Regions from separate parts of the Pedobacter sp. AC402 genome, predicted to be linked through region 1. Evidence: riboswitches for the same ligand, from Rfam matches in the RefSeq annotation. Region 1 holds a riboswitch; the other holds the start of a gene.

Region 1 (16,093 bases):
CACTTGAGAAAATGTTGGCACAATGGTGGTCGCCGGCAACACGCCACATACTGAAAACAATTTTAGCCAACCTGCAACGGAAGTAGTTTGCAATAGTTAGTTTTCGGCTGGCAAATTCATAGTTAACCAATTAACGGTTTCAACAGTTAACCAATTTCAATAATCAACCACTAATAACCAAATACACGATGTTCAGTTATAATTCACCAATGCTTAGAGAAGACGCTTTAAAAGGAAAAACCATTGTAATTACTGGCGGTGGAACGGGACTGGGAAAAGCAATGGGTGTTTATTTCCTGAAATTAGGCGCAAACTTAGTTATCACAAGTCGCAAACAAGATGTACTGCAAAAAACCGCCGACGAAATGGAAGAAAAAACAGGTGGTAAAGTATTGGCTGTAGCTTGCGATGTGAGGGAGGTAGCACAGGTAGAAAACGTACTGGCCAAAACTTTAGAAAGATTTGGTGCGGTTGATGTTTTATTGAACAATGCTGCGGGTAATTTTATTTCGCCAACCGAACGTTTATCTGCCAACGCATTTTCATCTATTATCGATATTGTATTAAAAGGTACCGTTAACTGTACACTTACCTTTGGCAAACATTGGATTAAGGAAAAACAAACAGCAACTGTATTAAATATCATTACCACCTATGCATTTACAGGTTCAGCCTATGTGGTGCCTTCGGCCTGTGCAAAAGGTGGCGTTTTAGCATTAACCAGATCTTTAGCGGTAGAGTGGGGTAAATATGGTATCCGTACCAATGCAATTGCCCCGGGTCCGTTCCCAACCAAAGGCGCATGGGAGCGTTTATTGCCCGGCGATTTAGCCAAAAAATTCGATTTCAAAAACCGTGTACCTTTGAAAAGAGTTGGGGATCATCAGGAACTTGCCAATTTAGCTGCATTTCTGGTGAGCGATTTCTCCGGATACATTAACGGTGAGGTAATTACCATTGATGGTGGCGAATGGTTGCAGGGTGCAGGCCAGATGAACGGCTTAGAGGCAATCCCTAATGAAATGTGGGATATGCTGGAGCAAATGACGCGCAGTGCAAAAGGAAGCTAACAAAGCCTAATGCGGTTAATGGGGGGTTTAGGCCAAAAGCCGATAACATTTCAACGTTCAAAATTTCAACATTCCAACACTAATCCTATCTTTGCCAACATGAATATCTTACTTTTAGGTTCAGGCGGCAGAGAAAGCGCATTCGCTTGGAAAATGAGCCAGTCTTCGCACTGCGATAAATTGATTATTGCTCCAGGAAACGGTGGTACAGGAGCATACGGTACCAACATCAATATCAATGTAAACGATTTTGATTCGATCAAAAAAGTAGTACTCACAGAAAATATCCAGCTTGTAGTAGTAGGGCCAGAAGAGCCTTTGGTAAACGGTATTCACGATTTTTTCCTGGCCGATACAGCCATTGCACATATTCCTGTAATCGGACCAAAAAAAGAAGGCGCCATTTTAGAAGGAAGTAAAGATTTCTCTAAACAATTTATGGAACGCCATGGAATTCCTACAGCGGCTTCAAAATCTTTCACGCCAGCTACTTTAGAAGATGGTTTGGCTTATCTACAAAACCATGCTTTACCAGTAGTTTTAAAAGCCGATGGCTTGGCTGCGGGTAAAGGTGTATTAATCTGTACCGAAACCATCGAAGCACAGGAAGAATTAAAGCTGATGCTGGGTGGTAAATTTGGAGCAGCTGGCGCAACAGTTGTAATCGAACAATTTTTAAGTGGAATAGAGCTTTCGGTATTTATTTTAACAGATGGAGAAAATTACATCACACTGCCATCTGCTAAAGATTATAAACGGATCGGATTAAATGATACCGGATTAAATACAGGCGGTATGGGTTCAGTTTCTCCGGTTCCTTTTGCCACACCAGAATTTTTGGCCAAAGTAGAAGAACGCATCATTAAACCAACAGTTGAAGGATTAAAGAAAGATAATATTGATTATACTGGATTCATCTTTTTCGGATTGATTAAAGTAGGAGAAGAGCCATTTGTAATTGAGTACAATGCACGCATGGGCGATCCTGAAACCGAAAGTGTAATCCCGAGGATTGAAAATGATCTGGTTGAGCTGTTTTTAGCCACCGCAGATAAGAAACTGAACGAAGTAAATCTCGTTATTTCAGATCAAACCGCTGCTACCGTAATGATTGTGGCTGGAGGCTACCCTGGCGATTATTTGAAAGGTAAAGCCATCACCGGAATCGAAAATCTTCGCCATTCTAACGCTTTCCATGCTGGTACGCTTTTAGAAAATGATGTGGTTAAAACAAACGGTGGAAGGGTTATTGCGATTACAAGTTTACAAAAAGATTTGTTTACCGCATTACAATCAGCCACTGCAGATGCAGGTAGAATTTATTTCGACGGTAAATATTTTAGAGAAGATATCGGTTTTGATTTAATTTAAAACTAATCAGGTATATAAAAAAGAAGCCCCTCAGATCAATTGATCTGAGGGGCTTCTTTTTTATCAGTTTATTTATGCTTGTGAGCACCACCCTGGATTTATTTCTGGGCTTATTTTGAAAGAAACATGCTGATCTCAAACATAGGAGATACCTCAACAATCTCTTTCGACACAGCGATTGGATAACCGAATTATTATTTCGATTTACTTCCCAATAATTCTTGAAGTTTATCCTGTAAAGCTTGCTCTCTTAATCCTTTAGCAATAATTTTACCAGTTGGATCAATTAAGAAGTTGGCAGGGATAGATTGGATACCATACATTTGAGCCACTTCGTTTTCCCAGAATTTTAAGTCAGAAACGTGTGTCCAGGTTAACTTATCATCAGCAATTGCTTTTAACCAGGCATCTTTTTTACCCGGACGATCTAATGATACACCTAAAACAGTAAAGCCTTTATCTTTAAATTTATTATAAGCTACCACAACGTTAGGGTTTTCCTGGCGACAAGGGCTACACCATGATGCCCAGAAATCAACAAGTACATATTTACCTTTAAAATCAGATAATTTTACTGGTTTTCCATTAGGGTCGTTTTGTGTAAAGTCCATCGCCATTGCACCAACAGCTGTTTTTCTGCCAGCGTCGAATAATTTTGCGATTTTTTTACCTCCTGAAGTCTCTTTAAGTTCAGACGATAAACCGTTAAAAGCTTTTTCTGCTGCCACTGCCTGATCAGGATCTGGAGCCAGCTGGCTAATTGCACTTAAGCTGATGTAAGATTTTGGATTGTTGCTAGCATATTGTAACAACAATGGAGCCATTGCAGCAGCTTCTTTTTCATAACGTGCACCTAAAGCACCCATAAGAGCCTTATCTTGTTTTTGCTCAGGCGTGTAAGCAGCATATTCTACATTAATGGCATCAAGCTTATCGGTTACCGGTTTGGTTAGTGCAGTTAATTTTTTAGCGTCGTCATTAACAACAGAACCTGTTATCGTTGCATTTTTTAATGAATCGGCAGCCGCAAGCTTAATATTTCCTGGTTCTACGTAAAGTGAAAGCCCATCTAATTTTTCACCTTGTGCCGGGCGATTTACATATGGGTTTTTATTTAAGTAAAGGCTTCCTTGCGCAGGGTTTACTAAGGTACCTTTAAAGTTAAAAGCACCATTGGCAACGGTTGCAGAATCGGTAACACTTTTACCCTCGCTTTGATAGATTAAATAAACCTTATCGCCACTTTTTAATCCTTTAATATCACCGCTAACGGTAAACGGTTTTTGTGCTAAAGCTGCAAGTGGCAAAAGTGCCATTGCAGATAATAATATCTTTTTCATGTGGGGTTAGTTAATCGTTTTTCAAATATAGAAATCTGTACTGCAAAAACGTAAATAGCTGTGTAAAATTATGATAGAATATTTAAAGGCTCACTAATTTTCTTTCTCCATAAGGGCTATACGTTGCGCAGCTTGGGGCTATTTCAGAGTTGTCAACTTTCTGGCAACCGTGTTATTAAAGCTGACAACTCGTTTAGCACTACTTATTTTTACTATGAAACAAATAATTTCAGAGTTGTCGACCTTCTTGCAACCCTGCTATTACAATGACAACTTTTTTAGGAAAAATCCCATGGTCTGTGTCTTCACAGACCATTTAATACTTTTCCACCCAAAACAAAGCCGCAATGGTTTTATTTTTGCATGAGGGATAGCAGTGGAAATCCTTTTGTTGATCCTCCATCAAAAAAAGATTGGAAAGTATAGCCCGACCCTTGCGCAGCTTGGGGTATGCCCAAATCGTTTACAGAATTTTATTATTATAATACTATTTCAGAGTTGTCAACTTTCTGGCAACCGTGCTATTAAAGTTGACAACTCTTTTAGCACTACTTATTTTTACTATTAAACAAATAATTTCAGAGTTGTCAACTTTTTGGCAACCGTGCTATTAAAGTTGACAACTCATTTAGCACTACTTATTTTTTACCAGCAAGAAACAAATATTGATTTCAGCGTTGTCAACCTTTTTGCAACCCTACTATTAAAATGACAACTCTTTTAGGAAAAATCCCCATGGTCTGTGTCTCCACAGACCATTTAATACTTTTTCAACCAAAATAAAGGCACATTGGTTTTCTTTTGCATGAGGGATAGCAGTGGAAATCCTTTTTTTGATCCTTCATCAAAAAAGATTGGAACGTATAGCCCGACCCTTGTGCAGCTTGGGGCATGCCCAAATCGGTTACAGAATTTTATTATTATAATACTATTTCAGCGTTGTCAACTTTCTGGCAACCGTGCTATTAAAGTTGACAACTCTTTTAGCAACACTTATTTTTACTGCGGGTTAATTTAATTTCTGATAGGTTCTCCACCACAAATCAGGCATTTCGCCATTTACGGCAGTCTGGTAGTCATCATATCGGCAAGGTACAAGGTGGTAACGCTCGTTTTTAGTTTGTCCGGATGGATAAGGTACCTGCATCCACCACCGGTCTGATTTTTTGCTTTTCACGAACATCATTTCGCCCGAACCATCTTTTAAACTGGTACGGTATATCATAAATTGAGATTTTGGTGTAAGTGGAAAATCTTTTTTACGGGCGTAATAACCTTCTATAAAATACCATACCATTTGGGCGAGTAAAAAAGCCGTTTGTCCGTTATTGTCGTAAGCAGGGTTAAATTCGTAAAAGCCAATTGAGGTTAATTTATCGTTCATGCCTGCATAGCGGGCAATGCGGCAGGCTTCTTCACCATCAAAACCATTCGGTGTGGTATTGGCATTTGCGGCAGCATCGGCAGATCGGATTGCACCTATATCAAAGCTGATCATGTTTGCATTGCGGATAATGGGTTCAGTCAAAGTAATATCCTGGGCAAACTCGCCCAAGCGATGAACGTCAAAATACAGTTTATCCATCACGCTCAAACTTTCCTGGTTTACAAAATAAGTTTGGTACCCTACATTGCTAAAATTGAACAGATAATTGGGCTGGTGTAAGAAAATTTTATTCAGGTAACAGTCCGATCGGGTGGCAATTCCTTCATGGTCATCATCACCGATATCAAATTGGTTATCAATAACAACCAGATCTACTTTTTGCTCTAAATCTTCGTAACCCAGATACTGGCCATAGGTTAAATCCTGCCCGCCACCAATAATAATTGGGATGATGTCTTTTTTGATGAGTTCAGAAACCACCATTTTAATGGCGATATATGTATCAGCAATGGTTGCGCCGTGTTTAATATTGCCTAAATCTACAATTCTGGTACTAAAAGGACCTTCATTGAGCTTATAAAATTTCTCTCTAAAATAATCTGGAGCAAGCGCACTGCCTTCATTGTTCACCGCCCCTCTTCCATCAAGCACGCCAAAAATAGCCAGATCGTAGGTATGCTCCTCAAAATCGGGAAAGGTTTCGGTGTAAATCTGCGCTTTTAAACCCAGCTGACTTGTAAAAAATCCTTGCCTGGGTGTAAAACTATCGGGGTTTATGGGTGAAAAGAAATCCGTTAATGACATATATTTAAAACTCTCGGCTCAAATATCTATTTTTGAATGCGTATTTCCACATATAGCCCGAAAAAAATAAAATGATACTGGTAACCGGAGGAACTGGATTTTTAGGATCTGAATTAATTAAACAGTTAACTGATAAAGGTTTAACTGTGCGGGCACTGAGGCGGGCGAAATCTAAAATCCCTGCATTGATAAAAGATATTCCATTAATTGAGTGGTTTGAAGCCGATATTAATGAACCTTCTATACTCGAAGATGCCTTTGAGGGAATTACCAAAGTTTACCATTGCGCTGCATTTGTATCTTTTAACCCAAAAGATAAAAAACAGCTTTTTCATGTAAATATTGAAGGAACATCTAACATCGTAAACCTTTGTGCCGAAAATAACTGCCGTTTGTTGCATGTTAGTTCGGTAGCAGCCCTTGGAAATGCAAAAAAAGGACAAAAAATTACGGAAAAAGATTTCTGGGAGTATGATGCCAAAGCCCATGCCTATGGATTATCAAAGTATGAAGGCGAAATGGAAGTATGGCGGGGTATAACCGAAGGTTTGGATGCGGTTATAGTCAATCCATCGGTTATTATTGGTAAAAATGCAGGTTTTGAAGGGAGTGGAGCTATTTTTAAATTGGTAAAAGGAGGCTTCCCGTTTTATACAGATGGCGCATCAGGCTTTGTAGATGTTGAAGATGTGGCAAAAGCCATGATCCTTTTAATGGATGCCGAAGTTTCTGGTGAACGTTTTATCATATCTGCTGATGATTATCATTATAAAAGAGCTGTTTGGCGAAATTGCTAGGGTTTTGGAGTTAAAGCACCTGTAAAAGAAGCGAAACCATGGATGCTCGGAATAGCCTGGCGGGCACTTAAATTTGCTTCCTTGTTTACCGGTACACAGCCTTCTATTACCAAAGATGCAGCAAAAAGCAGTTTAACTTTGAGTTATTACAATAATAATAAAGTAAAAACGGAAACTGGCATTAACTTTAAGCCGGTTGCCGAAAGCATAAAAGAAATTACCCAACATTTAAGATAATGCCCAAACAAAAAGCCTATTACATCATCGATTTTGACAGTACCTTTACCCAGGTAGAAGCACTTGATGAACTTGCCCGCATTTCGCTGAAGAACCACCCAGATAAAGAAGCGATTTTTCAAAAAATTGAAGATTATACCAATTTTGCTATGGAAGGGAAACTTTCCTTCTCCGAAAGTTTAGCCCAACGGGTTAAACTGCTCGAAGCAAATGAGGAGCATTTAAAACAGCTGATTAAACATTTAAAAAAGAAAGTATCAACGTCTTTTTCGCGTAATGCAGAGTTTTTTAAAAAACATGCCGACGAGGTTTTGATTGTTTCCGGCGGATTTAAGGAGTTTATTACGCCAGTAGTAAGCCAATATCACATTAAAAAAGAAAATATTTATGCCAATACCTTTGTTACCACCGGTGATGGTAAAATTATAGATTACGACCACGCCAACCCGCTAAGCGAAGAAGGTGGTAAAGTAAAGTTGCTTAAACATTTAAAATTAGAAGGCGAACTTTTTGGCATCGGAGATGGTTACTCAGATTTCCAGTTGCGTGAAAGCGGAATTATCAATAAATTTTTTGCTTTTACCGAGAACATTGCGCGCGAAAGCATTGTATCTAAAGCAGATCATGTTACGCCAAGTTTTGATGAGTTTTTGTATGTAAATGATCTTCCACGGGCAATCTCTTATCCAAAAAACCGAATTCTTTGTCTGGTAATTGGTGAAGTTGATCCTTTAACCATCTCAATCCTTAAAAATGATGGATTATCTATTCGCCATAAAACCACTTTCGAAGAGAAATATGTAAAAGATGTTGGCATAATATTGTTGGCTGATGGCGAAAAAATAGATAAAGAGCAGTTGAAAAATGCAGCCAAACTTAAAACAATTGGGTATTTGGGAAGTGCAAAGAATAAAATAGATCTTGACCTTTGTACCAAACAGGGAATCGTAGTTTTCGACGATCCAAAAAATAACCCGCGCAACATAGATTTTATTCCCAAACGCGTTGCCGATTTTATGAACACCGGAGCAACTTATTTAAGCAGTAATTTTCCAAATTTACAATTGCCAAAAATTGAGAAATCGCACCGTTTAATCCATATCCATAAAAATGTGCCAGGTATAATGGCTAAAATTAATACTGTTTTTGCCAAACACGATATCAATATTGTAAGCCAGTTTTTAATGACCAACACCGAAATAGGCTATGCCATTACCGATATAAATGCCCAATACGATAAACAATTGTTTAAATCGCTTAAAAAAATCGAACAAACCATAAAGTTTAGGGTACTATATTAATCAGGATTGTATTTTCGGGTAGTCTTTGACAACTTTACTAATAAAATAGAAAGGAAGTTGTCAAAGCGTTTTAAGCATAGTGTACTATTAATAATATACCATTGCGATAGTATTTAACAACTTTACTAATAATATAGGAAGAATTTGTCAAAGCTATTAAAATGAAGAATGATGTTTTTTAGGTATCTTGGTTTATGCAACACGCTTATGGCAAAAACCGAACATTACTATACTCAATTTGAAGAAGGGAAATTTTATCACGTTTATAACCGATCTATAGATAGGCAACCGCTTTTTAAATCAGATGCTAACTACAAGTTTTTCCTGAAAAAGCTCGACAAGTACCTTTCTAATGTTTTAAATGTATATGCATATTGTTTATTAGGAAATCACTTTCATCTGCTGATCCAGGTTAAAGAAAATTTAAAGGTCTTAGATTCAATTAGCAATTTTTCAATCCATGAAATTGTAAGCAAACAATTCAGAATATTTTTTCAATCTTACGCATTGGCATTCAATATTCAGCATGGAAGAATAGGTACGTTGTTTCAAACGCCCTTCAAGCGCGCCCAGATAAATGATGAATTCTATTTAATTAGGCTCATTTATTATATTCATACAAATCCCCAGAAACACAACCTTATAGTAAATTTTAGAGAATGGAAGTGGAGTTCGTACAACAGGATTTTATTGAATACAGATAGTAAATTAAAGAAGCAAGAAGTACTGGATTGGTTTGGCGGAAAAAAAGAATATATAGAATTTCATACAGACCTTAATAATAGTATGAGGTTTGATGAGCTTTGACAACCTTCTTTGCAATTCTTTAGAAGGTTGTCAAAGCCAGTTCCCTTAGTTTAAGAAATATTAGGACTACGGTTCCATGGCCTAGGCTTTTTATTTACATTATCCACCCCGTTCCCTCAACGCCTCTTCAGCAACAAATGTTTCGGGGCCCCAATCGTTTGTGATTGATAAATCCCGGTATGGCCCGAGAACAGGTATGCAGTAACACAGGCAAGGGCGATGTAAATTCCCGAGGAGGTTCCGAATAACTCTACACCCATAAAAATACAGGCTAACGGAGTATTTGCTGCGCCTGCAAAAACAGCTACAAAACCCATTCCCGCGAGCAATCCCAATGGCAATGGAATAAAAAAACTCAAAAAGCTACCCAATGTTGCTCCAATAAAAAAAAGTGGGGTTACTTCCCCTCCCTTAAACCCGGCACTTAATGTTAAAGCTGTTAAAAATAATTTAATGGCAAAGGTATAGTAAGCTTCTTGTTGTGTAAATGAGGCTGAAATAACAGGTATCCCTAAACCAATGTAACGCGTATTTCCAATCAGGTAAATAATGCCAATCAAAATTATTCCACCTATAAAAGGACGAAGCGGCGGATACTTAATTTTACTGAAAATCTTGGATAAACCATGGTTTAAGGCAGAAAAAGATCTTGCTGTAAGTCCAAACAATATACCGGCCCCTAATGATAGCAGCAGGTTAACCGAGTTTAGTTCAGGTATTACAGAGATACTATAATGGGTATGGCCAACGCCCCAGGCCTTGCATGCATAATCGGCAATTATTGCGGTAATAAACGAAGGTAGAATTGCACTATAAGTTAAACTTCCAACCACAAAAACCTCCAACCCAAATACGGCACCAGCTAATGGGGTTCCAAAAACGGAGGCAAAGCCAGCACTAATGCCGCAAATCAGAATAACTTTCCTGTCTCTGGCATTAAGTTTTAATAGTTTGGTAAACTGATCGGCAAATGCACCACCAATTTGAACAGCAGTACCTTCTCTTCCGGCTGATCCTCCAAATAAATGGGTAATAATTGTGCCGGCAAAAATTAACGGAGCCATCACAATTGGTATGATCTTTTTAGGCGATTGTAACTCTTCAATTAAGAGATTGTTTCCCTTTACCACTGCTGTGCCCCAATAATGATAAGCCAAACCAATACTAATACCAGCTAAAGGTAAAAAGGCAATGATCCAGAGGTGTTGTTCGCGGTAGTTGGTTACCCAGTTTAAAGTAGCCAGAAACAAGGCTGAAGCAGACCCGATAAGCCCCCCTAGTAGCGCAGAAATCAGCAACCACTTAAGTGTACTAATCAAGAGTAATCCGAAGTCGAATTTAATAAAGCGATGAACAGACAGAAGAAATCCTTCTGTTAATTTTTTAACAGGCATTTGAATTCAATTTTAAATAAAATCGTAGGAGTCATCAGCCTGTTTGGGCGGTTTTGGCGGTACCCCATCGCCTTGGTTTCAAATGTATAAAATTTAGTTATTTGTTGCAAAATCTTTATCACCTTTGTACCAGCTAACTTCAAACAATGGATTTCACACCAGAAATAAAAGACAAATTAAACCAATTACAAGAAAAGTATACCGCAATGGGGCAGGATATGGCCTCCTACCTCGATGGCCTTTTATATGCCGATTTCCTAACCTACTGGGATTATATCCATCTGGATACGTTACTCAGTTTGCAAAGCCCTAAAACACCAATTCCTGATGAAGAAATCTTTATCATGTACCATCAGATTACCGAGCTCTATTTTAAACTAGCTTTGCACGAGTGCAGGCAGATTGCTGAGCATGAAAATTTAACGGTTGAGTTTTTTACTGCCCGCGTAAAACGCATTAACGCTTATTTCAATGCCCTAACCACATCTTTTGAAGTAATGGTTGATGGTATGGAGAAAGAACAGTTTTTAAAATTCCGCATGTCGCTATTACCGGCAAGTGGGTTCCAATCGGGGCAGTATAGGATGATTGAAATCTGTGCTACTGATTTTATCCGCCTGGTTGATAAATCTAAACGTGTAGCTTTAAGCACTGCAACAATAGAAGAGCAGTTTGAAAATATTTATTGGAAATTTGGGGCAACTGAGCTGGCTTCGGGCAAACAAACCTTAACCCTTAAACAGTTTATTAAAAAGTATGCTGCTCAGTTTCTGCAGCTGGCAAAAGATCGTACACTAACTAATTTTTCGGCGCTATATCATCAATTACAGGCAAATGGAGCAGATGTTACAGCACTTGCAGAAGAGCTGCGCAAATTAGATTTATATGTAAACGTAGAATGGCCTTTATCACATTATAAATCGGCGGTACGTTATTTAGAGAAAGATCCTGTTGATGTTGCCGCAACAGGAGGAACCAACTGGCAAAAATACCTGCCTCCGCGTTTTCAAAAAAGAATCTTCTATCCTTTCTTATGGACGGATGAACAAATGGAAGAGTGGGGCAAAGGATGGGTGCTTAGTGTACTTAAAACACTCAAAAACAAAGATTAATATTATAAAAAGCTATTAAAAAAGCACGTTTTTTCTTAATTTGCGCGAAATAATTAATGATTGAATATAAGAATGAGCAGGTAAAATACTCAATCATTCGATCATTCACTCATTCAAAATTCAAATACAATGACCGAGACATTAGATATAAAAATCACGAATGCAACCGAAACCCGTTTGGCTGTTACTGATTTTTCGCAGTTACCATTCGGTAAGGTTTTTACCGATCACATGTTTACAGCCGACTTTGAAGATGGCGAATGGAAAAATTTACAGATTCTTCCTTATGGCCCCATTCCTATGAGCCCTGCAATTTCAGCACTTCATTACGGACAAGCAATTTTCGAAGGATTAAAAGCATACCGTCAACCCGACGGAAAGATTAGTGTTTTCCGTGCTGATAAAAATTTCGAACGCTTTAACAAATCAGCGGCAAGGATGTCGATGCCAGGTATCCCTGAAGAAATTTTTATGCAAGGTTTGGCAGCGTTAATCAATGTGGATGAGAAATGGGTGCCTAACCAGGAAGATTACGCTTTGTATATCCGTCCGGTAATGTTTGCCATGGACCCATATTTAGGGGTAAAAGCATCTGATTCTTATAAATTTGCCTTATTAACCACACCAACCGGTCCATATTATAGCAGTGCTTTAAAAGTTAAAATCGAAACTGAATTTACCCGTGCAGATGAAGGTGGAGTTGGCTTTGCTAAAACTGCCGGAAATTATGCCCGTTCACTATACCCTTTTGAGCAGGCTAAAAAAGAAGGTTTTGATCAGTTAATCTGGACGGATTCTGTTACACACGAATTTATCGAAGAAGCCGGAACCGCAAATTTGCTTTTTGTAATTAATGGTAAACTGGTTACCCCATCAGTACGCAGTACAGTTTTAGATGGCGTAACGCGCGATACAATTATTAAGCTGGCTAAAGAGGCCGGTGTTGAGGTTGAGGAGCGTAGGGTTTCTGTTAAAGAGGTGATCGAGGGAATTGAAAACGGAAGCTTAACAGAAGCATTTGCTGCAGGAACTGCTGCTACAGTTACGCATGTTGGCGAAATGGGTTATAATGGTCAGATTTATAAATTAACTGATCCATCTACAAGGCACATTTCCAATGGAATTGCTAAAAAATTAAACGATATCCGTTACGGCTTAGCTCCTGATGAGTTTGGCTGGAATTGGGTTTTGTAATAAAATCTTATCCAATAGTAGGAGGTTGTATCTTAATATATATGTCATCGTGAGGGAGAATTTATTGTATAAAATCAATATGAATGACATTATTTCAAGGAAATGAATATCCTATGGGTATCTTCATAGCCAGAAGGCTTTTTCAACCGACGAAGCAATCTTATAACGATCGCTACACTAGCGTGTGTTTCAGGATTGCTTCGTACTTATCAATTGTAAGTGTTTGGTAATTCGGTAATGAACTAGAGATAGTTTCTGCAATGGAAGCACAGAAAATTCATAGATAATCATACTACATCGTCCTTGTTTGTAACGAAGGATGTACGAGAAAAGCGATTTTATCGCTGTTAAAGAAACTATTTTCGCATTGCAAATGCTTACCTCAAGATCCTCGTTACAAACGGAGACAATTAAGCTTTTTCAGCCTCTATATTAGGATTTCAGATTTTAAACCTATTTATCTAAAATTACCACGCCTTTAGCTTCAAAAAGCAAGCTCCTTTTTAGGATCTGTAATTTTTGCTACTTCTTCAGGAGTTTTTTTTGCATCTTCCGCATAATGACGTAAAGTTTCCACAGAAATTGTTTGTTTTTTAGCTAAGCCGTCTAAAACAACTTTTTTGCCTACAATATCCATTGGCATAAAAAAGGCATAATCTTTAAATGTTACCCGCATCGGTTCACCATTTGGCATTTCAAGGGTCATCCAGCAACCTTTTTTCTTACATACATCTACCACTTTGCCTTCAATTTTCATGTCTGCCGTTTTTTTGTCTCCCATTGCAGCTTCCATTTTTGCTGCGGGTTTTACATTTCCGGGTTTAACTTCCTCTCCGAATTTTTGTCCGTTGTAAGCGGTTTGGGCAAATGCAAATGCTACAGATAGGCAAAGGCTTAAACTCAAAATGATCTTTTTCATGTTTATTTATTATATGGTTCCGGTTATTATCTTGAATCAAAGTTATTTAATTTTTCTTTAAATAAATTAAAGGCAAAAAAATTCCCCGTTGGTGTCCACCAACGGGGAAAAATCATCCCATTTTCGTAAAGTTCTATGGCCTCATAGAACATACGTTACTAGGCAAAGCTTAATCCAAATCCATCTATATTTTTTATTTTAGATGTAAACCGCTAATAATAAGCAGTTTATTTTGTTTTGCCTTTTTATATCGTTTTTGCCAAAATTGTGGAACCGTGGAATTTTTTCTTCTATATGGGGAATGTTGTTGAATTGTTTCCCCAACTATTAGCCAAAAACAAGACTAAAAACTTCTTCTATTTTACTTACCGCTTTGATTTCTAGGTTATACTTTTCTAATGCGATCCCCTTCAAGTTGTATTTAGAAATGTAAATGGTTTCGAAACCCAACTTATCAGCCTCTGCAATACGCTGTTCAATTCTATTTACCGCCCTTATTTCTCCTGATAGCCCAACTTCTGCTGCAAAACAGTTTTTTGAAGAAACAGCTATATCCTGATGTGAAGAAATAATGGCAATTAGTACAGCTAAATCAATTGCAGGATCTTCTACCTTTATTCCGCCCGCAATATTCAAGAAAACGTCTTGTGTGCTTAATCTAAAACCGCATCGCTTTTCCAGCACAGCCAAAAGCATATTCATTCTCTTGGTATCAAAGCCTGTTGCCGATCGCTGTGGCGTGCCGTAGGCCGCTGAACTTACCAAAGCCTGGGTTTCGATTAGCATTGGTCTGGCGCCCTCTAAAGTAGCTGCAATCGCAATGCCGCTTAGTTCTTCATCACGTTGCGATAGTAAAATTTCTGAAGGATTGGAAACTTCTCTCAAGCCACTGCCCTGCATCTCGTAAATCCCTAATTCTGCCGCTGCACCGAAACGGTTTTTAATTGATCGTAATATGCGGTAAACATGGTGCCTGTCGCCTTCAAATTGCAAAACAGTATCAACCATGTGTTCCAGTATTTTGGGGCCTGCAATGGCACCATCTTTCGTAATATGACCTATGAGGAAAACGGGCACACCTGTTTCTTTTGCAAAGCGCAACAGTTCGGCTGTACATTCCCTAACCTGGGATACACTCCCCGGGGTAGAATCGATATGGGCAGAATGAAGCGTTTGGATAGAATCTACAACCAAAATCTCAGGCATTAAAATTTCAATCTGTTTAAAAATATTCTGGGTAGAGGTTTCGGTTAAGATATAACAGTTGGAAGTTGGGTTTTCCTGAATCCGCTCAGCACGCATTTTAATTTGCTGTTCACTTTCCTCTCCAGAAATATAAAGCAGTTTTTTACCTTTTAAATTTAAAGCCAGTTGCAACATCAAGGTTGATTTTCCAATCCCGGGTTCGCCACCGATCAATACCAACGAGCCTTCTACCAGGCCACCGCCTAAAACACGGTCGAGTTCTTTATCTCCCGTTAATATTCTCCGTTCAGTAGAAGATTGTATTTCATCAACTTTGCTCGGTTTGCTCAATTTACGACTTGATGAATCACTTTTCCAGGTTGGAACAGATGCTGAGCTTTTTTCTACTATTTCTTCTACAAAAGTATTCCATTGGTTACATGATGGACATTTACCCAACCACTTTGCTGATTCATAACCACAACTCTGACAGAAAAATGCACTTTTTGTTTTTGCCAATTGATTAAAATTTTAGATTACGAATTTAACCTATCTGAATTGAATTGCTTTTATTTTTTTGAACAATTAAACGTTTGCCAAATTGCGTCGGCACGATATCATAAAAGCGATCGTAATTCCGTGCGGGTGGAAATTAAAACTTATTGCTTTTATCTTTTAAAACAAAAAAGCCTGAATTTAAAAAAAATCCAGGCTTTTAATTGAAAGTGTTTTGAGTTATAGTTTAATCTCTTCGTCTTTTGCGGAGATGAAGTGAAACTCGTTTAAATAATACGATGATTGTGCCTTTACTTTAATCCATTGGCCATATTTAAAGAACCAACGGCGTTGAAGGTTGAAAATTCCTTTTGTTATGTAAGCTTCAATGTATGGGTGCACGGAAAGTGTTACGCCTTTTTCATTTTGCTCTCTTAAAATATAATTAAGGTTGTTTTCAATATCATCCATTAAAACGATACTCGCTTTAATTTCTCCTGTACCACCGCAGGCCGGGCATTTTTCTACCGTTACAATATTCATTTCCGGGCGCACACGCTGCCTGGTAATTTGTACCAAACCAAATTTGCTCGGAGGCAAAATAGTATGTTTGGCTCTATCCAATAACATCAGCTCACGCAAATAATCGAATAGCATTTTACGGTTTGTTGGTTTGTGCA
Region 2 (16,093 bases), on a different contig from region 1:
ACCATCATCAATGGAAAAGAGGCCTGGTTGACCGGTAGCCCACTTTTAATCATGGCCGGGTTGGTTGCGCTTACCATTGCTATCGTACTATTCTTTCCAAAGATAACAAAGGCGGTACCACCATCCCTGGTTGCTATTATTGTTGTTTTTCTTGTCGTCCTCGGGTTCGGTATCGATACTAAAACAGTAAGCGATATTGCCTCTGTCAGCGGAGGGTTTCCACCATTTCACATTCCTCAGATTCCATTGACATTTGAAACCTTTCAAATTATATTGCCCTATGCCGCGATCATGGCAGGAGTTGGGCTTACCGAGGGGCTGTTAACACTTAACCTAGTAGACGAAATTACTGCAACCAGGGGGAATGGTAACCGTGAATCAATAGCTCAGGGTATTGCCAATATTCTGAATGGCTTTTTCTATGGTATGGGAGGATGTCCAATGATTGCTCAGACTTTGGTAAATCTTTCAGCAGGGGCGAGAGCCCGCCTGTCGGGCATAGTGGCAGCACTCACTATTTTGCTTATCATTCTGTTTGGCGCACCGATAATTGGTTTAGTTCCAATGGCTGCCCTTACAGGCGTGATGATCATGGTGGCCGTAGGAACCTTTGAGTGGATCAGTTTACGGATCATCAATAAAATGCCAAAACAAGATATATTTATTGGCATACTGGTGGCTGCGATCACCATTTGGCTTCATAACCTCGCCCTTGCAGTTTTAATTGGTGTAATTATATCGGCACTTGTTTTTGCCTGGGAGAGTGCAAAAAGGATTCGTGCAAGAAAATTCGTGGATGGAAGTGGCACCAAGCACTACGAAATTTATGGGCCATTGTTTTTTGGTTCAGTTACAGCGTTCACTGAAAAGTTCGATGTTAATGAAGACCCATCTGAAGTAATTGTTGATTTTAAGGACAGTCGAGTGTCGGATATGTCTGCTATTGAAGCATTAAACAAGTTAACAGAACGATACCATCTCGCGGGTAAAAAACTTCATTTAAAACATTTAAGCGAAGATTGTAGGCTACTACTTAAAAACGCTGAAAGTGTTATTGATGTTAATATATATGAAGATCCGACATATCGTGTCGCTATTGACAAATCTTAAGTATAAATTAGAAATTTGGATGGAGCTTTTTATATAGCTCCTCCAGTATTTCCGTTATCATTATTCCCTCGTTTTTTGAAAGATGACTGCTAGTCCTATCACTATTCCACCGTTTTTTGATAGAAATTGAGATGAGTATTTGATAAACAGTTATAGAACTATTGTGTCTTTTCTAGCAGGCCAGCGATGAAGTAAAGTCTACAGTTGTTTCCTTTCAACCATCAAGAAAAAGGAAGAATACAAGTTATCCTATGAGAGATTTTTGGCTATATTGTAATCACCTACATTTATTGAAATGAAAAACGACAAAACATCACAAAACTACACGTTAAACAGACGTAATTTTGTTACTGGAATTATCCCGGTGATAGCTGGCGCAACAATACCATCCTGGGCTTCGGCGAAGGAGATTCAACAAACCAGAGAAGACAATGACTTTCCAGGACTTATTACGCGAGAGAAAAAGCCATTAAATATGGAGTTTCCATTTCCTACGTTAAAAAACAGGATTACTCCAAATAACCAGTTCTTCATCAGGAGTCATTTTAATATTCCCAATATTAATGCTACAAATTGGGAATTAGAGATTGGCGGCAACACCAATCATGTCATAAAGATCAATCTGAGCGAACTTAAAAAGCTTCCTGCAAAAAAGGTAATGGCTACTATAGAATGTGCCGGAAACGGACGTGCTAACCTCGCCCCAAAAGTGAAGGGTTTAGGATGGGAACAAGGTGGGATCAGCAATGCTGAATGGACAGGAGTACCTTTATCCGTATTGTTAAAGAAGGCTGGCATAAAGGTGGGTACGGTAGACATTATTTTGGAAGGGAATGATGAGGGGATGATTACAGAAGAGCCGAAATCACCAGGAAAAATCAAATTCGCCCGAAGCATTCCGTTAAATATAGCAATGCAGGATCACATCATCATCGCCTATGAAATGAATGGAAAACCATTGAGTGCTGAACATGGTTTCCCGGCAAGGGCAATTATTCCAGGATGGTATGGTATGGCATCTGTGAAATGGCTGATGAAAATTACTGCATCTGAAAAGCCGTTTGATGGCTATTGGCAGACGATTGAATATGCTTACTGGAAGCGTGTTGAAGGACTACCTACCTTGACGCCCGTAACCACTACATTGGTTAAGTCTGAAATATCAAGGCCGGTATTGTTTGAAGCGGTGCCGGCTGGAAAACCTTATCAAGTAAGGGGTGCAGGATGGTCAGGTGATAGTAACCTATCGAAAGTAGAAATAAGCACGGATAAAGGAAATTCATGGCAACCAGCAAAATTAATTGGTCCTGCTATCCCTTTCGCCTGGCAGCTATTTGAATTTGAATGGGTGGTTCCTGCTAAGACTGGAAGATATAGTTTAATGGCTAGAGCGACAGATCAAAATGGCAAAACGCAACCCATGGAGCATGATTTAGACAGAAGAACTTACATGGTTAATTTTATCTCGCCAATTGATGTAGATGTAATATAGCTCAATAAGAACAAATTTCAGGATCTTGCGGTTATCGCATAAGGCTTGTTTGGCATAAACAGTTTATCACAATTAATATTCTACATCAAACCATGATCAGATTCACGTCTATACTTCTACTATTTGCTAGTTTCTCTGCACGAGCACAACATGAACACATGCAAATGGCAACTAAAAAAAATGTCTTCCTTGGGCAAATGGCTCATATGATGATGAAGATGGATGAAATATCAGCTACCACATCTGCAGACAGAGATTTCATACAAATGATGATCCCACATCACCAGGGTGCTATTGATATGGCAGAAGAAGAGATTAAGACCGGAAAAAATAAAGAAATGATTCAGCTAGCTAAAAGTATCAAAGCTGAGCAACAAACCCAGATTCAGCAAATGCGACTCCTGCTCAGCCATCCTGAAGGATTTATCGCTACAGGCAACCAACATCAAAACGCCAACCAGAAGATGATGAAAGTGATGATGGAACAAATGCCTGAAGAAAAACAATTGTCTGATACTGATCTGTCCTTTGCAAGGATAATGCTTCCTCACCATCAGGCTGCCATCGACATGGCTAAAGTTGAGTTGCGGTATGGAAAAAATAAAAATGTAAAAAGACTGGCCGAGAATATTATCTCAGATGAACAGATAGAAATCCAACAAATGAAGACATTTACAAACTCCCATTAACATATGAAAAAGATATCCTTGTTTACGCTATTAATATTCAGTTTTGCCCTACAATCAAAAGCACAATCAATCTATGCCCAAGACAGGGTTTATACAGGCAATCAGATATCTAATACGGTTTCTGTCTTAGATCCCTCAACACAAACGCTATTAGGAAATATTGTTCTTGGTAAACCCCAACCTGATATCTTAAGTCCTCTATATAAGGGACAGGCCCTGGTTCATGGCCTGGGTTATTCCCCTAAAAGGCAATTACTAGCAGCGGTTTCCATTGGATCAAATTCAGTAACCTTTATTTCAACAGCAAAAAATAAAGTTTTAAAAACTGTTTATATCGGACGTTCACCGCATGAGGCAACCTTTAACCCTTCAGGATCACAGGCATGGATATCGGTAAGAGGAGAATCGTATATCAGCGTAATTGATGCAAATAAACTGATTGAAATCAAGCAAATTCCAGTAGCCGACGGCCCGGGAATGGTTGCTTTTACTCCAGATGGAAAATGGGCTTATATTTGTTCCAGCTTTACTGCAGAAGTGGATGTAGTGAATGCAACTTCTTATGCTATTGTAAAGCGTATTCCAGTAGTTAGTCCATTTTCTCCAAATATATTCTGTAGTCCTGATGGGAAATGGATTGCATTGACACATAAGGATGTAGGGAAGATCACTGTCATCAGCACGGAGACAAATACGATACATACAGTACTAAATACAGGTCCAATTACCAACCATGTCACTTTTACTTTAGTTAATGATTCACCTGTGATGCTGGCAACCATTGGCGGAGAAAACAGCTTAAAAGTATTTAGTGTTTCACAAGATTTCAAGCTTACTGATAGCGTTGCGACAGGATCATTGCCACATGGCGTCTGGACTTCGGCAGATGGTAAATTTGCATATGTCGGATTAGAAAATGATGACCAGGTACAAGTGGTTGATCTGGTAAAAATGGCCGTTGTAAAAACCATTGCTATTGGACAATGTCCGCAAGCATTGTTGTACGCCGCTAATGCCAGCCCTGCAAATGCCTCAAAAGAAAATTTAACCCCGCTTAATCTTGCAGACAAAAGTCAGGTGATTAAATTGATGAATAAGGATAATTCAATGTCATCAGGCATGCTAAACGTAAGAAGCGTAGGCTTGACTGATCTTGTCCAACAGGACTTTAAAAAACTCGAGCCAAATACTTCGTATACTTTAGCGTTAACCAACTCCTCAAATGATACGTTTAACGCAGATTATGTAATCAATTCTTTTAAGACCGATGAAAAAGGAGCTTTTAGCGGTCAATCCTCGGGGATAATTAAGAGTGTAGGAACAGGTGGCGCCGATTATAAACATGTGGTTCTTATTGATGATCTTTCAAAAAAGCTGGTGATGATCAGTAACTAATGTATTTTAAACCAAAGATATAACTGCCCATAATGCAGCACTTGAAATTACTATCCATAAAATTACGCCTTGTAACAGTGGCATTATCCCCACTGCTTTCAAGATAGTAAATGAGAGTCCGCTTCCTATCAGGAACAAGGTTAAAGTTAAGCCTGCTTTTGCTAATGCTACAAAGTAGGGCGCAAAAGGCTTAATAAAAGGTAAGTAGGTGTTGGCGATCATTGCCAGGATAAATAGCCCTATAAAATAGGGTATACTAACTTTGCTATTGTTGCTTTTGAACAGGAAAGATGTACCAAACGCTACGGGAACAATCCATAGTGCTCTGGCTAACTTAACAGTTGTGGCTATCTGTAGTGCTTGTTCACCATATTTACTGGCTGCCCCAACAACAGAACTGGTATCGTGAATAGCAATGGCACACCACATACCAAATTGTGACTGTGACAAGTTAAGCGCATGTCCGATAGCGGGGAAAAGAAATAAGGCCACCGAGTTGAGTATAAAAACAGTACCCATTGCAACGGAGATCTGTTTTTCTTCTGCGTTCATTACAGGCGACAATGCAGCAATAGCACTTCCACCACAGATCGCCGTTCCAGCTGATATCAAAAAAGATGTTTTACGTTCTATTTTAAATACTTTTCCCAGGATAAAACCAATGATAAGCACTCCGAAAATAGAAACTACGGTAAACAGTACGCCTTCTTTTCCTGCTTTCATTGCACTGAATACATTCATTCCAAATCCTAGCCCGACAACAGAAATTTTTAGCAGCAGGTTTGTGGCCTTGTGATTTAAATGCAGATAGGGATGTTCCATTAGTTGCGCCAATACTAATCCTAGCAATAAGGCTAAAGGAGGCGACATAAATGGAAAGAGGCACAGCAAAACTGCCAGGATGAAGATAATTTTACGGGTGTTTAAATTTAAGTTTAGCAGGTTACCCGCCTTTATTTTAGAAGAATTTGAATTGTCTTTGATTTGTGTCATAATTTTGATTGTCTTTATTTTCTAATTCAAAGATCCATAACTAATAAACCCCGATCAAATCATTAAAACTTATCTTCCATAACTTCATGTTATAGAAGATAAGTTTTTAGACATTATTTATTCCCAACCCCATTTTTTGAAAATGAGATGTCCTTTATCGGATTGCATAAACTTGATAAAATCCTCAGTTTCCGACTTATGCGTACCAGTGCTACCCCTCACTACAGGTGTACCTCTATAGACTGTTTGTGTAACAGGAATCCTAACCATTGAGGTGAGGTCTGGTAAACGGTTATGCCAGGAGCCAAATGTTATCCAGGCATCATATTGAGGATCATTTTTCCATGCAGCAATACCCAATGCCGAATTTGCAAATGTACCTGCTATACGCTGCTGTATGTTTGCAATCAGATCTTGTCGACCTGCCAAATCTTCCCAAAGCCCCATTTGCCCAGCCCCATTCACATCAAGAATTTTCACACCTGGTTTACAGAGATCGCCCAGATTTTTGATGTTTTTAGGATTGCCGGGCCGTACCAGGATCGCTGCCGCACGTTTATATAACTCTGTCCGAGAGTTCGCCACTATCATGTTTGGGTGGTCAGACATGAATTTTGAAAGCATGTATTCTGCTCCTCCAAAGAACAGATCTGCATGTTTCATTGCATCCGGCATCCATTCATTATCTGGCCCGGCAGTGACTTTAATTACGATATCATGCTGCTTTCCAAAAACCTTCGCACATTCATTGATCGGTCCGAGCGGCCCACCGGGACCATAGACATATAAAGTATCGTTTGGGATTTGTGCATTCCCAATGGTCACTACAGCAACGACTGACAATATGGTTAAAAATATATTTTTCATTGTGTTTATGTTTAAGGTAAATCAAAACCAAACTTTTTGTAGATGGCAGCAGCCTGCGGACTGATCAAAAAATCCATAAAATCTTTTGCAGCGGCCGGATGTGGCGCATCTTTTAACTGTCCCGCTATATATTGCGCATGGATATTCTCTTTTTCAGGAATTTCAATGAGCTCAACAGGATGGCCAATCATTTTCTGATAGTAGGCCTCAGTATACCATACTGGAGCGGCGTCACTTTCGTTGTATAGGATCCTCATTGGTGATTGGCGATGATGGATCATGGTAAGATAAGTAGTCTTATCTTTAACTTTATCTTCCATGATGGTAGATTTTAATGTTTCCCCTCCAGCTTTCACATAGGCTTCTTCAATACGTTTACCGATCCCTTCATTCTCTGGATTGGGCATACTGATCCTCAGCTCTTTATTTGCTAAATCTTTGAGTGACTTCAATGCCTTCGGATTTCCCTTTTGGACCATGATTGCCAACCTGTTTCTAGCATATAAAGTCGTTTTGCTAAACCATTCAGGGGTCATGTCTATCCGGTTCTTACCAGCTGTATAAACATCCGGCTTTAAGGTAATTCTCATGTTGCCCACCACAATGCTACCGGTTTTTATTTGTTGGGCTAAAATGCCTGGGGGAAGCGTTTCGGCAAATACCCGCTGATAATGTGGATATGACTTTTTAAAGGCTGCAATTAATTCGTCAATGCACATAAACTGGTTACCGGCAAAGAAAACCACCAGTTGGGGATCATTAATGTCTCCAAAAAGATCAGGCACATTGTCTACTCCAGGTACTGTGAACTGAACTTTACTTTCAGGTGGAGTATTCCAGGGCGGATCAAAGCGATGATCCTGGGCCTTAACATTTCCACAAAGCAATAAAAATGCAACTGTGGCTAAAAAGGTGTGATTTATATATTTCATGATTTTCTAATTATTTGGTTTAAGGATGTACAACTGCCCATCCCTGATATTGACGGATGATGATTTCACCATTGCCGCTGGGTACATAACTGATAAAATCAAATAAGGTATTTTTTTCGATTTTCCTTTCTCTGACGGTATTTTCACATTGTGCAAGAATTACTCCTCTGGATTGCAGTTCTAACAATGTTTTTTCAAAAGATCCGTTCTTCTGGTAAACAGCTACGCCATCTCCAAAGGCAATAAGTTCTGCATTGATTTTCCCTTTTAACCTGGGATCGTCGAGTGCATTTTTTAGGTTTCGAAGTGTTCCTGCAATCTTTTTCTCATCACCGTTATTGATTACATACAGTGCCTTATAATTTTTCAGGGTGGCTTTTGCCCCTGTAAAATTAGCAGGTGTAGCTTGGGCAAAAGTGGCCGAGGTTGCTGCGATCAGCAAAAATAATGTACAGATTAAGGTTATTTTTTTCATGATTTTAGATTTTGATGATTTATTTAGTTGTTAGTTTTACTTGTTTTTCGGAGGTTACAATTGGTGCAAATGGACCATACTTATGTTGATTTTCAGAAAATTTGTCGGCATATGGTCCGTATGGCGCATCAAAAGGTTTTTTTAACAAATCAGGGTAATCTTTTCCCTGATCTTTATGTGGTCTTGGCTGTGAGTTCACAAAAGCAGCGAGATCCCAGGCCTCCTCATCACTTAACTGCGCATCTCCATATCTGGCACCATATGGCATATTGTTCTTTACGAACCCCGCAAAGTTACTGAGTCTATACATCCCTGCGCCATCATTGTAGCTGTGTTTGCCCCATAATGGCGGATAAACATAAGTTAGTTTGTCTTCATCAAGTATTCCCTCACCATTTGCACCATGACAACTTTGACATTTACTGGTATATAAAATCGCTCCATGTTTGACATTCGCTGCCCTATCCAGGAATTTTAATTTTTCGGTTCCCGTTCCAAACACTTTCTCCCCTTTTTTTACACCTGTTCCAAGCCATTTCATATAAGCCAGCATTGCCTGTATCTCTTTACTAGATTCGTCTGGTACTTTGCCTGCAAGACTTCGATTGAAGCACTCTGCAATACGTGCCGATGCAGGTTCAACCTTTCCTGATCTGCCACTCATTTTAGGAAAACTGGAAATAAAACCAGCATAATTATTTCCGAACAGTTTGGTTCCACCCTCGAGGTGACAATTCTGACAATTCATACCATTTGTAATACGGGCTATGGATCCATTTGGCCCAAAATATTTGCTCGTATGTGCTATTAATTCTTTGCCATACCTGATCATCTGGCCGTACTTGGTGTCCGCCGGAATCGTATTTTCATCAGGCGCTTTCCAGGCATCAGCAGGTACAACCTGGCTTTTGACGTTAACAGCAGCTATACCGGTTTCCACATCCTGTTTGGTTTTTGCTGTCACTACATCTGGCTGCACATTAAAAAATAAAGTGCAGATGAAAATGGTTCCACAAGCAACAAATAGAAACGCAATGATAGCCGTTGTCCTGGCTGTATATATAAGTGCTTGTCTGATTTCTTTTTCTGTTGATTCCTTATTCATAACCAATATTTTTCTGTTACAAATGTGCATTTATTCTACTCATCAGAAAAAGCATAAAAAGTTATTGATGATAACGTAAGGTTATGATGTCAGTACCCGTTGAAACAAATTGTTTGTATCTTAGGTTATCTACTAAAACCGTGTATGATAGATTTCCGTTTGCAAGTATTTTATGCTGTCGCTAAAAGGCTGAATTTTACAAAGGCCTCGGCACAGTTATTTATCAGTCAGCCTGCTGTAACCAAACACATTAAAGAATTAGAGCAGGAGTTCAAAATGTCATTATTTGAACGCAGTGGAAACAAAAAAATCAGCCTCACCCCAGCCGGCGAATTATTGTTGCATTACGCAGAACAGATTTTTGGAACTTACCGGGAACTGGAATATGATATGAATCTACTTACTAAACAGCATAAAGGAATATTGAGGATTGGTGCCAGCAGTACTGTGGCACAATATATCATTCCACCTGTATTGGCACAGTTTCACAATAAGTTTAAGGATATACAAATTCAACTGGTTACCGGAAACACAGAAGATGTAGAGCAGCGTTTGATTGCTAAGGAAATAGATTTTGGAATCATTGAAGGCATCTCCCGGAACCCACAGATTAAATACGAACAATATCTAAAAGACGAGCTGGTGCTGGTGTGTTCTGGTCACAATTATGCCATGAAAAAGGAAATGATCAAACCGAATGAGTTGAAGGATTATGATTTATTACTTCGTGAACCTGGTTCTGGTACACTAGATGTTATTGCATATGCTTTAAAAGCACACCAGATAAAGGTGGGGGACTTAAATATAGAAATGCAGTTAGGTAGTACCGAAAGCATTAAATCCTATTTGATTCACAGCAAATGCCTGGCTTTTTTATCTATCCACTCCATATTGAAAGAGCTCAAGAATAATGAATGCCGCATCATAGATATCAAGGATATGGTTATCGAAAGGCCGTTTCATTTCATTCAGCTTCATGGTCAGCAGGACGCTCTGGCGGAACTATTTATGCGCTTCGCTAAAAGCTACAACTATAATGTATAGTGTTACCGAAATTTCGAGGCAATATCAGCCAGCTAAAGTGCTGCTGCTCTTTGTTTCTGAAGCTCCTGGAGGTGACGATAAACATTTTTACCTGGGAAATACTAATCTGTTTCGAACAATTTATCTTGCATTTAGTGAGGTATTTGGCGATTTTAAATCTGTAGAAGATTTTTTGCAGTTCTTTAAAGGCACGGGATGCTTTTTGGAACATCTAACTTGTACACCTATTGATAAATCGTCAGTTAAAATCAGAAAAAACCAGAGGCAGGGGGAATAGAGCAATTAGCTCATAAAATCAGAACATATCAACCCCGATTAATCATGATCCTAATGAAAAGCATTGAACAAGAGGTTAAAGAATCTATTGACCTATCAGGCTTATCGTTTATCGAAGAAATTGCAGTTACCTGCTATCCTGCCGGCACTGAATCAAACAGGCTTACTTGCATCCGGGATACCAGGGTTATCATCTCCAAACTGGCATCGATATTGACATAACATGCAAATATATTGCTGTAATATACCGATACAGAACAAGATGAAAATTCAAGATCAGGAAAACACCAAACAGCATGCAGGAGACCATTTGGCTAATGAAAGAACATTTTTGGCCTGGATCAGAACCAGTATTGGTATCATGGGATTTGGCTTCGTGGTGATGAAATTCTCGCTATTTATCAAGCAGATCAGTGCCGCACTGGGGAGTAAAGTGCCCCTGCACCAAACCGGAGATTCCCGCATTATCGGGATTTTTCTAGTTGCCCTGGGAGCAATTACTATCATTTGTTCTTACTTAAGATATAATTCAACGAAAGAACAATTGAATCAGGGGGTGTATTACCATTCAACACTTTTTGTTAAAGTTTTAACCGCTTTAGTTTTCATAGCTAGTATACTTTTACTGCTCTACCTTATTAAAACAACATAGGCAGTTAAATCATCTGTACTTGATGCTTTAGAAAAGAGAGGAAGGAAAGCGGTCGATATAGCGTTGTTTTTTGATATAAATTGCTGATTGCATTGGTCAAGGATCTTATAAAAATTTCACCTCTTTATGATAATCCACAGGAACAGGATAAGTCAATATTTTATGTTCCCGTAAATATTTTGGGTACCGCAATACGCTGTGAAGAATATATACCTGAATGGCCACTGAAAAAATAGGCTGTAAAACAGGCTACCGCAAAAAACATGGTGTATTCACTACCAAAAAGTTCTATACCCATAATCGTACAGGCAAGGGGTGTATTCGTTGCACCAGCAAAAACAGCAATAAATCCAAGGGCAGCAAACAAACTAACTGGAGCATTTAATAAGGTCGAAAGTGCATTGCCTAATGTTGCGCCAATATAAAACAAAGGCGTTACCTCACCACCTTTAAATCCAGTTCCTAATGTTAAAGTTGTGTAAATGGTCTTCCATAACCAGCTCCAAGTATCTGCTCCACCAGGCTGAAAAGCAGAGGGAATTGTAACGGCTCCTTGGTATTCGCTATCCACGCCCAAACTTAAGTAATCCGGTTTCCCGATGGCGTAAGTCAAGCCTATAATAATCAGACCACCGATAACAGGAATAAGCCACTGGATCTTACATACTTTAGAAAAAAAGGCCTTGATCTCATGCACCATTACAGCAAACAGGTAGCTGGCCAGACCAAACAATGTGGATGCTAGAATAACCTTACTAAGCAGGAGTAGGTTTACCGGCAGGTATTCAGATAGAAAGTAGGCACTTTTCTCTATGAGATCGATGTGATAAGCGGTATGATGGATGCCCCAGGCAGAGACAGTAAGATCACCAAGCACGCTGGCAATTAATGCGGGAAGTAAAGCCTTGTACTCTATTCTTCCAATGGCCAGAACTTCCATTGCAAATATGGCACCGGTGAGCGGTGTTCCGAACACCGCCCCAAACCCGGCTGCAATTCCCGCGGTAAGGAGCATCTTGGTGTCTACCTCATTTAGCTTAAACCAGCGGCTAAACATTCCTGCGATGCTTCCTCCGATTTGTACCGCGGTTCCCTCTCTTCCAGCCGATCCGCCAAACAAATGGGTAATCACTGTAGTTATTAAGATTACTGGCGCCATCTGCCTGGGCACTCCACCACCCGGCCTATGGATTTCATCCATGATCAGGTTATTTCCTTTTTCTGAGGACCTACCAACTGACTGATAAATCAGGTGGATCACAATACCTGCTAAAGGTAGCAGAAAAATGAGACAGGTATGCTGAAAGCGAAAGTGAATGGCCCAGCCTAGCAGCCAAAGGAACAAGGCAACCATACTTCCTATTGCAATGGCAACAGGAAGTATAAGCAGCGTCCATCGAACCGCATATTTAAAAACCGAAAGGTGTTCAAATAAAAATTTATTATGTTTCATTGTAGGTTAGTGGCTGATTTATAATTTTTTATAAAAAGTATTGATTCCTGCAAATGATGCCCTATCACCAAGTTCTTCTTCTATCCGAAGCAACTGGTTAAATTTAGATACCCTTTCAGAGCGGCAGCCACTTCCTGTTTTGATGTGCCCCGCACCGGTAGCGACAACCAGATCCGCAATTGTCGTGTCTTCAGTTTCACCACTGCGGTGAGAAATAAAGCAATTGTAACCGTTTTTTTGGGCTAGTTCTACGGCCTTTAGCGTTTCGGAAACTGTACCGATCTGGTTCAATTTAATCAGTACGCTGTTTGCAATGCCCTGGTCGATTCCCTGCTGGATAATACTCGGGTTGGTGCAGAATATATCATCTCCAACCAATTCCCACTTTGTCTCCCAAAAGGCTGGTCAGCTTTTTCCATCCCTCCCAATCGTTTTCGCCCAACCCGTCTTCCAACAGGATAATTGGGTACTCTTTTAACCATCCTTCCCAAAAGCCAATCATTTCATCTGTTGTGATCCGTTCTTTAGAACTTTTATAAAATTCATATTTTCCATTATTCCACATTTCGCTGGTCGCTGGGTCAAGACAAAGGGAAATATCCTTGCCTGGAGCAAAACCGGCAATATGTATCGCTTCCATGATGATTTGGACGGCTTCCTCATTAGAACTCAGATTTGGCGCAAACCCACCTTCGTCACCAACTCCGGTATAATAGCCTTTCGCTTTTAGCAGACTTCTCAGGGAATGAAAAACAGCTTCGCCCATACGGATACTTTCCTTAAACGAGGGGGCGTTATGAGGGGCAATCATAAATTCCTGAAAATCGATGTTGTTATCAGAATGCCTTCCCCCATTAATGACATTCATGCACGGTACGGGCATTACGTAACCTTCCCTTTCCACTAGCTGCCTATACAAGGGAATCCCTTTTGCAACGGCCGAAGCCCGGGCGAAGGCGATTGAGGCCGCAAGCATCGCATTTGCGCCGAGCCTTGATTTATTCTCGGTTCCATCCAGACCAATTATATGATCATCGAAGGCCTGCTGACCCTCAAAGGATAAGCCGGTGACTGATTTGCCGACTTCGACGTTAATCCCTTTTACTGCTTTTTCCACGCCTTTACCATTATAGCGCTCTGGATCACCATCTCTAAGCTCTACGGCTTCTTTTTCACCCGTACTTGCCCCGGATGGAGAAATACCCCTTGCTGTTGTTCCGTTAAGAGTGACTTCTACTTCTACTGTCGGATTGCCCCTGGAATCCAAAATTTCACGGGCATGAATTTTAGTTAATTTCATAGTTTTTTGTTTTATATTGATTTTTAGTATTTCGGTTGCTTACAAATAATTGAGTTTCTCAAAAGATCAAAACCAGTGTTCCCCCAATGATCAGCAGGGCACCAAAGAATACTTTCAGGGTAAGAGCTTCTTTCAGGAACACCATTGCAAGTATAATAGTTAGGGCAACACTCAACTTATCAACAGGGGCGACCTGGGACACTTTCCCGATCTGCAAAGCCTTGTAGTAGAATATCCAGGACAAGCCGGTGGCAAGGCCAGATAAAAAAAGAAATAGCAGGTTATGCTTTGACAGTTCCGTAATTCCTTTAAGTTCGCCTCTGGCCATTACGATCCCCCAGGCTACAATCAGTATTACCACCGTTCGTATGGCAGTAGCCAAATCAGAATTGACATTGGTTACGCCGACTTTTGCAAAGATGGCCGTAAGGGAAGCAAAGAAAGCTGATAATAGCGCGTAGATCCACCACATAGTTTTATGTTAATTTTCCGTTATTGAATAATTCCAAAGTAAATGAGTACAAGAACCGTTGCTCCGGCAATGATCCGGTAAATGCCGAACCAGCGGAAAGAATGCTTTTGAAGATAGGTGATGAAAGAGCGGATGGCCATCCATACATCCCACCCGCACCTGCTTTACTTAAATGAATGATCGTAGTTAGATTCGGTTCATGGGAAGGGCGTAGACGCTTAACGGTGTTTTTAATCAGTCCTGAAGCAATCTGATCTGCACTAGCAACTAGTAGCGCAATGGTAATAAGAACCTGCCAAATTTTTTTGCAGAAATTCTGGAAGAGGCAATAAATAATGAAGGCATAAAAAGGAAGCCAAAAACGCTTATCACTGGCCCAGTACATGATCGTATCCCAGAATGCATTATGGTGCTGATTTATCCACAAGAACCATTCAGTTTCAACCGGCAGGACCATTGCTAACACTGATCTCACTTTGGCAGACAGACAAAGTAAGACAAGCGCAATTAAGATAGCTGCCAGCAATAAGAGTTGAGAATTTATTTTTAATTTTTTCACCTACAATACTTTGACCGGCAGATTTTATTACCTGCTGGAATTTCTATTGTAGGCGCCATCAGCTTTTGAAAAAAGCGGTTGAATCGGAAGGACACCATTTCCGTATTGCAAATATAATACTAATAAAATGATGTGCAAAATCTTAAAGTAGGTGTTGAGAATTTAATTTATCACTATTCCTCCTTATTTGAATACGAGAACCAGTTTCTTATTCTTCTACCGTTTAAACAAGCATCATATCACGGGATTAAAGCTTTTCTTAAACAAAATGAAACCGCCTGGAAATAACCATGTTATCTATATAGGAATTTTTTTTATAACCCTAAAAAATTAAAGTTATGGGATACCATGAATGGAAAAACTGTATTGATGCATGCTTAAAGTGTGCTTCAATTTGCAATCATTGTGCAAGTTCATGCACTCAGGAAGAAGACGTGAAAATGATGGCGCGGTGTATTGAGCTTGATATGCAATGTGCAGCCATCTGCTACTCTGCCGCTCAATTGATGAGTATGGGTAGCTCTTTTGCTCAAGACATTTGCCGTATTTGCGCAGATATTTGCCAGCAATGCGGAGATGAGTGTAGTAATCATCATACCCAGCATTGTCAGGAATGTGCAGATGCTTGTAAGGCTTGTGCGGAAGAATGCAGAAGAATGACAGGAGTAGCTGCTTAAGATGCCAATCACCGTGAGCATTAATTGATTAAGGGCAGCATTCTAGTTGCCCTTTCATTTTTATAAATAGGCAAATTTATTCCATTCATTTTATTTTCATTATTCCCTCATTATTTGATATTTACCAAGGTTTGAGGTTGTTCTTGGTATGTCCTTTCTCTAGCCTTAAAAAAATGGGTTTTTTAGGATATGATTCTCATAAACTCATTCCATTATTCAAATAAGAATTTCAGTTTTTGATGATGAGTACTTGATAATTCGAATTCTATGAAAATGAAGGCTAGATGCGAGTTGAGGAATGCATTAAATAATGCATGAACTTTCAATTCCCGCTTCATCAAATTATTTCAAAAAACAAAAAATACAAATTTCATTTCAATGGCGGTGTTAAATCAATCACGTTGTTAAACCGAGGGTATGTACCTTCTAAATTAAATGCAAGCTACATGGCATTTGCGCATAATTGTAAAAAAATTTAGACCAAACGGATTTCCCCCCGTTTATCCTATAATTGAATAATATTCAAGCTGATCGATGTTCGCAATTGAAACTAATCCACATGCTTATTTGGCTAATTAGATAGCAGTTTATGGAGTTCAACA

What was found. A riboswitch is a leader RNA that binds a small molecule or an ion and turns the genes downstream of it on or off. The one in region 1 is predicted to bind fluoride.
Region 2: it holds a riboswitch for fluoride, as region 1 does, so the genes downstream of both, AC0IWE_RS15865 (phosphatase PAP2 family protein) here and AC0IWE_RS21880 (voltage-gated chloride channel family protein) in region 1, are expected to answer to the same signal.

The regions. Positions count from the first base shown of each region.
Region 1 is NZ_CEEDAI010000011.1:653,385-669,477, forward strand. Features, by position in the region: gene AC0IWE_RS21835 (enoyl-CoA hydratase/isomerase family protein) at 1-86, shown strand, start outside; gene AC0IWE_RS21840 (SDR family oxidoreductase) at 189-1,070, shown strand; gene purD (phosphoribosylamine--glycine ligase) at 1,170-2,441, shown strand; gene AC0IWE_RS21850 (redoxin domain-containing protein) at 2,636-3,781, opposite strand; gene AC0IWE_RS21855 (formimidoylglutamase) at 4,791-5,972, opposite strand; gene AC0IWE_RS21860 (NAD-dependent epimerase/dehydratase family protein) at 6,044-6,769, shown strand; gene AC0IWE_RS21865 (hypothetical protein) at 6,812-7,006, shown strand; gene AC0IWE_RS21870 (HAD-IB family phosphatase) at 7,006-8,307, shown strand; gene AC0IWE_RS21875 (transposase) at 8,515-9,114, shown strand; gene AC0IWE_RS21880 (voltage-gated chloride channel family protein) at 9,231-10,508, opposite strand; fluoride riboswitch at 10,527-10,589, opposite strand; gene AC0IWE_RS21885 (tryptophan 2,3-dioxygenase family protein) at 10,655-11,620, shown strand; gene AC0IWE_RS21890 (branched-chain amino acid aminotransferase) at 11,750-12,814, shown strand; gene AC0IWE_RS21895 (DUF4920 domain-containing protein) at 13,299-13,733, opposite strand; gene radA (DNA repair protein RadA) at 14,061-15,437, opposite strand; gene AC0IWE_RS21905 (Rne/Rng family ribonuclease) at 15,654-16,093, opposite strand, start outside.
Region 2 is NZ_CEEDAI010000009.1:1,164,766-1,180,858, reverse strand. Features, by position in the region: gene AC0IWE_RS15950 (SulP family inorganic anion transporter) at 1-1,110, shown strand, start outside; gene AC0IWE_RS15945 (sulfite oxidase) at 1,406-2,602, shown strand; gene AC0IWE_RS15940 (DUF305 domain-containing protein) at 2,695-3,291, shown strand; gene AC0IWE_RS15935 (beta-propeller fold lactonase family protein) at 3,295-4,686, shown strand; gene AC0IWE_RS15930 (YeiH family protein) at 4,693-5,679, opposite strand; gene AC0IWE_RS15925 (substrate-binding domain-containing protein) at 5,797-6,546, opposite strand; gene AC0IWE_RS15920 (molybdate ABC transporter substrate-binding protein) at 6,558-7,478, opposite strand; gene AC0IWE_RS15915 (DsrE family protein) at 7,498-7,953, opposite strand; gene AC0IWE_RS15910 (c-type cytochrome) at 7,973-9,058, opposite strand; gene AC0IWE_RS15905 (LysR substrate-binding domain-containing protein) at 9,158-10,102, shown strand; gene AC0IWE_RS15900 (hypothetical protein) at 10,095-10,379, shown strand; gene AC0IWE_RS15895 (hypothetical protein) at 10,433-10,600, shown strand; gene AC0IWE_RS15890 (YidH family protein) at 10,641-11,030, shown strand; gene AC0IWE_RS15885 (voltage-gated chloride channel family protein) at 11,191-12,483, opposite strand; gene AC0IWE_RS15880 (hypothetical protein) at 12,502-12,861, opposite strand; gene eno (phosphopyruvate hydratase) at 12,848-13,783, opposite strand; gene AC0IWE_RS15870 (EamA family transporter) at 13,842-14,255, opposite strand; gene AC0IWE_RS15865 (phosphatase PAP2 family protein) at 14,260-14,814, opposite strand; fluoride riboswitch at 14,857-14,925, opposite strand; gene AC0IWE_RS15860 (four-helix bundle copper-binding protein) at 15,153-15,491, shown strand.